3 regions of the Streptomyces capillispiralis genome follow, and region 3 is predicted to be linked to each of the others. Evidence: riboswitches for the same ligand, from Rfam matches in the RefSeq annotation. Region 3 holds a riboswitch; each other region holds the start of a gene.
What was found. A riboswitch is a leader RNA that binds a small molecule or an ion and turns the genes downstream of it on or off. The one in region 3 is predicted to bind cobalamin.
Positions count from the first base shown of each region.

Region 1: it holds a riboswitch for cobalamin, as region 3 does, so the genes downstream of both, FHX78_RS07170 (energy-coupling factor ABC transporter permease) here and FHX78_RS02700 (ABC transporter substrate-binding protein) in region 3, are expected to answer to the same signal.
Region 2: it holds a riboswitch for cobalamin, as region 3 does, so the genes downstream of both, FHX78_RS11345 (ribonucleoside-diphosphate reductase subunit alpha) here and FHX78_RS02700 (ABC transporter substrate-binding protein) in region 3, are expected to answer to the same signal.

Region 1 is NZ_VIWV01000001.1:1,764,021-1,767,284, reverse strand. It holds gene cbiQ (cobalt ECF transporter T component CbiQ) at 1-38, opposite strand, end outside; gene FHX78_RS07175 (energy-coupling factor ABC transporter substrate-binding protein) at 46-477, opposite strand; gene FHX78_RS07170 (energy-coupling factor ABC transporter permease) at 474-1,184, opposite strand; cobalamin riboswitch at 1,215-1,397, opposite strand; gene FHX78_RS07165 (ABC transporter substrate-binding protein) at 1,599-3,188, shown strand; gene FHX78_RS07160 (ABC transporter permease) at 3,209-3,264, shown strand, end outside.
Region 2 is NZ_VIWV01000001.1:2,760,689-2,763,952, reverse strand. It holds gene FHX78_RS11345 (ribonucleoside-diphosphate reductase subunit alpha) at 1-1,415, opposite strand, end outside; cobalamin riboswitch at 1,537-1,711, opposite strand; gene FHX78_RS11340 (GNAT family N-acetyltransferase) at 1,724-2,230, opposite strand; gene mctP (monocarboxylate uptake permease MctP) at 2,309-3,264, opposite strand, start outside.
Region 3 is NZ_VIWV01000001.1:720,198-723,461, reverse strand. It holds gene FHX78_RS02705 (FecCD family ABC transporter permease) at 1-968, opposite strand, end outside; gene FHX78_RS02700 (ABC transporter substrate-binding protein) at 965-1,930, opposite strand; cobalamin riboswitch at 2,039-2,159, opposite strand; gene FHX78_RS02695 (class I SAM-dependent methyltransferase) at 2,251-3,000, opposite strand; gene FHX78_RS02690 (MFS transporter) at 2,969-3,264, opposite strand, start outside.

The DNA.
Region 1 (3,264 bases), 1.0 Mb from region 3:
CAGCGGCTGCTGTGGGCCGCCGCGTCGATCGGCAGCACGGGGGGCTCAGTCCCCCCGCCGGGACGCGGCCCCGCCGCCCACGCCCCCGCCGGCCCCGGCCCCGGCCTCACCGGCCCCGGCCCCGGCCTCACCGGCCCCGGCGTCGGGCCCCGGTCCTTCCTCCCTCCGCGCGCGTGCCCGCGCCTCGCCCTGCCGCCGTCCGCGCCGCACCCCGAAGTAGTACGCGAGGACGCCCGCGCCGATCGCCGCCTGGAGGGCGAACAGCGCCGACTCGATCTCCCCGGACGGCGGTTCGTACAGGGGCGAGAACCACGGCTCGTAGTCCGGGTCGATCTCGGTGATCGCCGTCTCCGCCTCGGCGTCCGCGCCCGCGAACGGCTCCTCCTTGTGGTCGCCCAGTCCGAGCGCGAGCGGCAGCACCGCGAGCGCGGCCACGAGCACCAGCAGCAGGGTGTTGATCCTGGCGTTGCGGCTCATCGGGTCACCGCCCCCGTCGAGTCGGCCGTCGTCCGTCCGGCCGCCGAGGTCACCAGCACCCCGAGCCGGGTCAGCTCCCCCTTGCTCGACTGCACCAGCATGCGCATCACCAGCACGGTCAGCAGGCCCTCGCTCACCGCGAGCGGGATCTGGGTGACGGCGAAGATGGAGCCGAACTTGCCGAGCGCGCCCAGGAATCCACTGCCCGGGTCGGGGAAGGCGAGCGCCAGCTGCACACTGGTCACGCAGTAGGTCGCCAGGTCGGCGACGAACGCGCCGGAGAACACCGCCGGCATCAGCGGCACGCCGTACCGGCGCAGCAGCCGGTAGACGCCGTACCCGGCCCAGGGACCGGCGACCGCCATCGAGAAGACGTTGGCGCCCAGCGTGGTCAGCCCGCCGTGGGCGAGCAGCAGCGCCTGGAACAGCAGGGTGATGGTGCCCAGCACCGCCATGGCCGGCGGCCGGAACAGGATCGCGCCGAGCCCCGTGCCGGTGGGGTGGGAGCAACTGCCGGTGACGGACGGCAGCTTCAGCGCGGACAGCACGAACGTGAACGCTCCCGACGCGCCCAGCAGCAGGGTGCTCTCGGGCCGTTCCCTGATGTCACGGACGAGTGACCGGGCTCCGTGGACGACGAACGGCGCCGACGCGGCGCCCCAGGCGACCGCGTGCGCCGGCGGCAGAAAACCCTCGGCTATGTGCATGGCTCAGCAGACCCTCTCCAGCACCTCGTGGATGGTTGACGCGCCTTGGCCGGTCTCCTGGCTGACGGGTACCACCGCCCGTGCTCCGCCTTCCCGGGTCCCGAAGGACCCAGTGGCCGTCCGTGAGGACTGGAGCCGGACTTCCCGATCACAGTGGCGAGGGCCGCACCGGTATCGCACCGATTTCCCGTCACCAAGGCGTGGCGACAGTAGTGCCGGTTCCGGTCCGGTGACAAGCGGCCACGGGGGCGCGCGGACAGCGCCCGACGGCTCGCACCCCGGCGCACACCTGCGCACTTGACACGGGCGGCGCCGTCCGTCGAGGCCGTGGACTGAGGGGCCGCCGTCCTGGGTAGAGCCTTGCTGCACTTAATATGCAACAACGATTTTCAGGCATCAGGGATGTGAGGACCGATGACGACCCGACGAATACGGGGTGCCGCCGCGGCGATGGCCATGGCCGGCGCCGTCGCCGCCTGCTCGGCGCCGGGCGGCGGCGGCGAGGACGGCGGCGCGTCCGCCGCATCCGTCGTGATCGGGGTCCCGTCCGAACCGGACACCCTCAGCCCCCTGCTCGGCTACGGCAAGGACGGCAACTCCAAGATCTTCGACGGCCTCCTCGCCCGCGACGCCGCCATGGAACTGAAGCCCGCGCTGGCGAAGGCGCTCCCCGAGGTCACCGACGGCGGCCGCACCTACACGTACACCCTGCGCGAGGGCGTGAGGTTCAGCGACGGCGAACCGCTCACCGCCGACGACGTGGTCTTCACCTACCGCACCGTGCTGGACGACCGGACGAACAACACCGCCCGGAGCGAACTGGACGTCATCGACGAGGTCCGGGCGGAGGGCGACGGCAAGGTCGTCTTCACCCTCGACCACCCCTACGCGGCCTTCGCCGCCCGCACGGTCCTGCCCATCGTCCCCGAGCACGTCGCCGGCGGACAGGACCCCAACACCGGCTCCTTCAACACGAAGCCGGTCGGCACCGGACCGTACGTCCTCACCGGCTGGAGCAAGGGCGAAAAGCTCACCTTCAAGGCCAATCCGGACTACTGGGGCGGCGCGCCGAAGGTGAAAAAGCTCACCATGGCGATCATCGCCGACGACGACGTCCGCGCCACCCGGCTGCGCTCCGGCGACCTCGACGGAGCGACCCTCCCGCCCAACCTCGCCGCCACCTTCAAGGGCGACGACGACAAGAAGACCTACCGGGCGACCTCCTACGACTTCCGCGCCGTCACCCTGCCCACCGGCGACCCGGTCACCGGCGACACCGCGATCCGCCGCGCCCTCGACCTCGCAGTGGACCGCGAGGCCATGGTCGACAAGATCCTCGACGGCGCCGGCCGCCCCGCCTACGGACCGCTGCCCGTCGACGACCCCTGGTTCGCCGACGGCATCGAACGCCCCCGGGACCTCGCCGAGGCCGGCAGGATCCTCGACGCGGCGGGCTGGAAGCCCGGCAAGGACGGCGTCCGCGCCAAGGCCAACCGCCCCGCCCGGTTCACCCTCTACTACCCCTCCGGCGACAAGGTCCGCCAGGACCACGCCCTCGCCTACGCCTCCGACGCCAAGGAGGCCGGCATCGACGTCCGCGTGGAGAGCGCCACCTGGGAGGTCATCGAACCCCGGATGAAGCACGACGCCGTGCTCGCCGGCTTCGGCAGCACCGGCGACCCCGACTTCGGCCTCTACACCCTGCTGCACTCCTCCCTCGCCGGCGACGGCTTCAACAACATGGCCCGCTACGACAACCCGGCCGTCGACCGGGCCCTCGACACCGGCCGCCGCGCCCAGGACGCCAAGGCCCGCGAGGCCGCCTACGACACGCTCCAGCGCGAACTGGTGAAGAACCCCGGCTACACCGTCCTCACCCACATCGACCACCTCTACGTCCTCGCCGACCGCTGGGAGGGCCTGACCACCCAGACCGAACCGCACGAGCACGGCTTCGCCAGCGGCCCCTGGTGGAACGCCGAGGACTGGCAGCCCCGCGCATGACACCCCTGCCCTGGGCGGCGATGGCACGACTGACGGCACGGCGGGCCCTGTTCGCCGTGCCCGTCCTCCTCGTCGT
Region 2 (3,264 bases), 2.0 Mb from region 3:
TCCCAGTCGATGTCACCGGCCGCCGGGTCGACGAACGCGCCGAGGTTGACCGAGCCCAGGTTGCAGACCGCCGTCTCCCCGTCGTCGGTGACCTCCAGGATCTCCGTGCACAGGTTGGACGAGTGGATCACGTGACCCGGCTCGGCCGTCTGGTTGGCGGTGCGGTTGGCGGTGTCCTTGAAGGTCATCCAGCCGTTGCCGGTCTGCGCGAGGGTGCGCATCATGCGGCCGTACAGCTCGCGGGCCGGGAGGGTCTTCCGCGCCAGGCCCTTCGCCTCGGCCGCCCGGTACGCCGCCTCGAACTCCTCGCCCCACAGGTCGACCAGCTCGGGCACGTCCGCCGGGGAGAACAGCGACCAGGGCGCGTCGGCGTTCACCCGGCGCATGAACTCGTCCGGCACCCAGTGCGCGAGGTTCAGGTTGTGCGTGCGGCGGGCGTCCTCACCGGTGTTGTCGCGCAGCTCCAGGAACTCCTCGATGTCGGAGTGCCAGGTCTCCAGGTAGACCGCCGCCGCGCCCTTGCGCCGCCCGCCCTGGTTCACGGCGGCGACCGAGGCGTCCAGCGTCTTCAGGAACGGGACGATGCCGTTGGAGTGCCCGTTGGTGCCGCGGATCAGCGAACCCCGGGAGCGGACGCGGGAGTAGGCGATGCCGATGCCGCCGGCGTGCTTGGAGAGACGGGCGACCTGGTGGTAGCGGTCGTAGATCGAGTCCAGCTCGTCCCTGGGGGAGTCCAGGAGGTAGCAGGACGACATCTGCGGGTGCCGGGTGCCGGAGTTGAACAGCGTGGGGGAGGAGGGCAGGTAGTCCAGGCGGCTCATCAGGCCGTAGAGCCCGGCGACCTCGTCCGCCGCGCGCGCGGTGTCGTCCTCGGCGAGACCGGCGGCGACGCGCAGCAGGAAGTGCTGGGGCGTCTCGACGACCTTGCGGGTGACCGGGTGGCGCAGCAGGTAGCGGCTGTAGAGGGTGCGCAGGCCGAAGTAGCCGAAGCGGTCGTCGGCCGACTCGTCGACGAGCGCGTCGAGTCGGTCCGCGTGCAGCCGGACGAACGCGGCGGTCCGGTCGGCGATCAGACCCTCGCGGTGCCCGGTCGCGACGGACCCGGTGAACGACGTGACGCCCTGCGAGGCGGCCTCGGCGCGGATGCCGATGGTCAGGAGGCGGGCGGCGAGCCGGGAGTAGGCCGGGTCCTCGGAGATCAGCCCGGCCGCGGCCTCGGTGGCCAGCTCCCGCAGCTCCGCCTCGTCGGCTCCGGCGGACCGGCCGCGCAGCGCGGCGGCGGCGACCCGTCCGGGGTCGGCGTCGGGCAGGTCGGCGGTCAGCTCGGTCAGGGTGCGCAGCAGCGCGGCACCGGGGCCGCCGCCCTCCTCGGTCACGTCGGTCGCTGAAGCCGGATCGGCTGGCGCGATGGTCACGTGGGGCTCTCCCTCGCTCGGCAGGGGGCCTCACGAGGGCAGGGGGCAGCACACGAGCGCACGGGGCGTCGCGTCCACCGGCCCATCCCACGAGGCCCGGACGTCAGGCACCCGGACCGGACGGCCGGGCGCACTGTCGGCAGGTCCTCGGACTGACGCCCATGCGCTCCGGCAGGCGGGCGGGCATGGGTACACCGTTGCGGGACAGTTCCGGATTCGCACCGGATTCCCCTGCGGCGACAGCGAGCATGAGCATACATCTTGTGCCGGGTGTCGCCGACAACCCCATATGTTGTGTCGCGCTGCTTTCAGAGCGTCAACTCATAGGTGAGGAGAGTGATGTCGTCCAGCTCCGGCAGGGGGTTCCAGTCGCGCGCGGGGGTGCGGGTGAAACCCAGCCGTTCGTAGATGCGGTGGGCGGAGCGCATGGTGCGCTGGGTCGACAGCACCACCCGTACGCAGCCCTCGGTGGCCCGCGCCCGGTCGACGCAGGCGCGCACCAGGGCCTCCCCGGCGCCCCGCCCCCGGCCCGCGCGGGCGACCGCGAGCATCCGGATCTCCGCCTCGCCGGGCCGGGCTATGTCGGCCATCGGCCCGCCGTCCGGCACGAAGGTCACCCCGCCCAGCAGCGCCCCGCCCTCCACGGCGACCAGCACCTCGGCGGCGGCCGCCCGCCCCGCCACGTCCCTGAGCACGTCCAGGTACGCGTCGCTCTCCCCGAAGTCCAGCAGCCCGTCCAGCAGATAGGCCCGCGCGGTGATCTCGCCCAGTTCCCCGTACTCGCCGGCCACCACCGGCCGGATGACGATGTCCATGAGGGGAGTGTGCCGGACGGGTACGACGACGGGCCGCCGGATTTCTCCGACGGCCCGTCGCCCGGTGCCCGCGAGGGGTCAGTGCGTGCTGCCCGCCGTGGCCGGCGGGAGCTCCACCTCGACGCCGGGGTCGCCCGCGTCCGCCGTGTAGTCCTGCGGCTTGGTCTCGTCGACGCCCTCGGGCGCCTTGACGGCCCGCATGACGAAGGTGAGGACCACCGTCACCAGGACGTTGATGACGAAGGCGGTGAGACCGATGTAGCCGATCTCGCCGATGCCCGGGATCTCCTTGGCCGAACCGCCGAAGTGCTTCTGCGTGGGCGAGGCCACCCCGTAGGCGGCGACCGTGCCGTAGATCATGCCGACCGCCCAGCCGCCGATCAGCGCCCAGCGGTGGAACCAGCGGGTGAACAGGCCGCCCACCAGCGCCGGGAAGGTCTGCAGGATCCAGATGCCGCCGAGCAGCTGGAAGTTGATCGCGACCGTCTTGTCCATGGTCAGGACGAAGACCAGCGCGCCCACCTTCACCAGCAGCGAGACGATCTTGGAGACCTTGGTCTCCTGCGCCGGGGTCGCGTCCGGCTTGATGAAGTCCTTGTAGATGTTGCGGGTGAACAGGTTCGCCGCCGCGATCGACATGATCGCCGCCGGCACCAGCGCGCCGATGCCGATCGCCGCGAAGGCCACGCCCGCGAACCAGTCCGGGAACATGTTCTCGAACAGCTGCGGGATCGCCAGCTGGCCGTTGCTGACCTTCACGCCGGCCGCGATCGCCATGAAGCCGAGCAGCGCCAGCAGACCCAGCATCAGGGAGTACAGCGGCAGGATCGTGGTGTTGCGGCGGATCACCTCACGGCTGCGCGAGGACAGCGTCGCGGTGATCGAGTGCGGGTACATGAACAGCGCGAGCGCCGAGCCCAGCGCCAGCGTGGCGTACGTCCACTGGCCCGCCTCGCCCGGCACCAGCGCACCGCGCGGCGCGCCCGTGGCCGGGTTGGTCTCGCTGTACGCCTCCCGCGCGGAGGCGAAGATCT
Region 3 (3,264 bases):
AAGACCGCTCCGCCGAGTGCCGCCGTCGGCAGGACCCGGCGGTGGTCGCCGCCGACGAACAGGCGCACGATGTGCGGCATCATCAGGCCGACGAAGCCGATGGGTCCGGCCGCCGCGACCAGCACGCCCGTGACGAGGGAGAGCACGACGAACAGACGAGCACGGAACCGGGCCACGTCCAGACCCATCGTGGTCGCCGCCTCCTCGCCGGCCAGCAGCAGGTTCAGGTTGCGGGCCTGCGCCATGAGGACGCCGACACCGAGCAGCAGGGCCGTGCTCGGCAGCCACAGGGTGCCCCAGTTGACCCCGCCGAGGCCGCCGAGGGTCCAGGCGAGAACCGCGCGGGCCTCGTTGCCCCGGTCGGTGGTGAGCAGCAGCAGATCGAGGACCGCGGTGAGTACCGCCGCGATCGCCACCCCGGACAGCACCAGCCGTGCCGAGGTGATGCGGCCGCCGGTGCGGGCGGTGGCGTACACGAGCAGGAGCGCGCCCAGGGCGCCCACGAAGGCGGCCACCGACAGGGAGGCCGGCCCGAAGAGGGTGACCCCGAACACGATCACGGAGACCGCGCCGAGGGACGCCCCGGAGGAGACGCCGAGCAGGTACGGCTCGGCGAGCGGGTTGCGCACCAGGGCCTGCAACGCGGTACCGATCACCGCCAGACCGGCCCCGGTGACCGCACCGAGCAGCACCCGCGGCGCCCGCACGTCCACCACAATGGTCTCCCGGGCCCGCGACCAGTCCGGATCCTGCCAGTCGGCACCCAGCGCGTGCGTCACGATGCCCCACACCTGGCCGGGCGGCACCTGGACGGAGCCGATGGCGAGGCCGGCCGTGGCGGAGACGACGAGCAGAGCGGCGAGTACGAGCAGCGTGACCGCCGGCCTCGTACGGCCCGCCCCGGGCCCGGTGGTCTTGTGCGGCTGAACCGTCCGCTCGGTGGACGCGCCGGTGGCGGCCTGGGTCACCGGAAGCTCTCGGGGTGCAGCCCGCGGGCCAGGTCCTCGACCGCGTAGGCCGAGCGGATGCCGACCAGGGTGGCGGTCAGCGGCAGGACGACGAACCGCTTGTTCCTGATGGCGGGTACGTCGGCGAGCGCGGGCTGGGAGAGCAGGAACTTCTTCTTCTCCCCCACGCTTCCGGCGCCGGCGTAGTCGTAGATGGCGATGACCTCCGGCTTGCGCTCGACGACCTGCTCCCAGGAGACGTCACCGAAGACGTCGTCGAGGTCGGTGAAGACGTTCTCGCCGCCGGCCAGCCGGATCAGCTCGGTGCCCAGGCTCTTGCCGCCCGCGGTGAAGGCGCTCTTGTCGCCGCTGTCGTAGACGAAGACGGGCAGCTCGGGCTCGCCCTCGACCGTGGCGGCGGCTTTGCCGACGCGGTCCTCGAGGTCGGCGACCAGTTCGTCGGCCCGGTCCGGGACGCCGAAGATCTTGCCGATGGTGCGGATCTCGTCGTAGGTGTCCTTCATCGTCACCGTCTTCTCGCCGCAGTACTCGCGGTTGAGGTAGCTGTCGATGCCGGCGTCGGCGAACGCCTTGCGGGAGCGGCCCTCCTTCTCGTCGAAGGCGCTGCCGTAGCCGCCGTAGACGAGGTCGGGTTCGGCGTCCAGGACGGTCTCGAAGGACGGTTCCCTCTCCGCCAGTTCCGGTACGGACTCGTAGTCCTTCTTCAGCTCGGGCAGGACGGCGGAGTCGGGGAAGGCCGTTCCGGCCATGCGGTCCTTCAGACCGAGGGCGAGCATGAGCTCCGCCGGGTGCTGGTGGATGGTGACCACCCGCGACGGCGGCTTGTCGTACGTCGTCTTCACGCCGCAGTTGTCGATGGTGACCGGGAAGCCCTCGGGCGCGGCCGCGGTGGCCTCTGCGTCGGCGCCGCTCTCGTCGGACGCACCGCAGCCGGTGGTCAGCAGCACGGACGAGAGAACCATGGCAGCGGCCGTGGAACGAAGGAACCCGCGCGTGCGGGCAGGGGTGAACAATTGGGACACGTGAAGCCTCCTGGAGTCCGCGCTCCTCGGATCGGGCCCGCGACGGACCAGTGTCCTGACTCCCGGATCGACGTTCCCTCCGCCTTCCCGCGCACAGCGCAGTGGCATGTCGGAGGGGCGCTCCCCGGTCACAGTGGCGGGACCGTGCCGGATTCGCACCGGCTTCCTGTCTCCCGTCGCGGCGATGACCAGGTGATCCTACGGCTTCCCGAGCCGACGGCACATGGGCGTGCGGACCCGGCCGCACGCCCCGCCTTTCCTCACGCCTCGCGCACAGCCCGAAGGACGAGCCGCTCGGCACTCTCGTCGTAGGGGCGCCCGTCGAACCCGCCGAAGACCTGCACGCGGCCGAACCCCGCCTCCTCGGCCATCCGCCGCAGCTCCACCGCGCTGTACACGAACCACGTCAAGGTGGCCCGCGTCACCCGCTCGCCCCGGACCAGCACCCACTCGCTGCGCAGCCGCGCCCACTCGTCCAGCACGGTGTCGGTCTGCACCATCACGTCGTCGCCCCGCCGCACCACCTTGGGCGGGGTGACCCTGCGGGCCAGGAGCTCCTTCCCGGCGAGGTCGAGGACGAGGGTGCCGCCGGGTGCCAGGCAGGTGTACATGGTGCGCAGCACGCGCGCGTTGTCGGCGGGGTCCTCGAAGTACCCGAAGGAGGTGAACATGTTGAGGACGACGTCGAAGCCGCCCGGTGCCTCGTACTCGCGGGCGTCGGCCCGCACGTACGTCACCTCGACACCGGCGTCGGCCGATCGCTTGTGTGCCCGGTCCAGCATGGCCGGGCTCAGGTCCACTCCGGTCACGCGGTGACCGCGGCGGGCGAGCGGCACGGTGAACACCCCCGGCCCGCAGCACAGGTCCAGCACGCGCGACCCCTGTGGGAAGACCAGCAGGGGGGAGTTGTCGAGCAGTTCACCGGCCTGCTCGTAGCGCTGCTCGGAGAAGAGGAAGTCGTGGAACTCGGTCCAGAAGTCATCGTCCTGGAATCCGCCCGTCCGTGTCATCGCGCGTCAGTGCTCCTTCATGGTCGCCGTCGGGGACAGGACGCCGCGCCGTGCGACGGCGCAGCACCAGCAGAAGAGGGGGAAGCAACAGACACTGGGCGGCTGCCAGCAGCCAGAACCAGCCGGTGTGTCCGGCCCGTTCGCCGAGGCCGTACAACTGCCCGCCCAGCATGCCGCTCGCGCAGGCGCCCAGGCCCGCGGCCAGCCGCTGCTGGCCGAAGACCACGGCGTCGGAGCGAGGGCTGCGGCGCAGCGCCTCCAGGT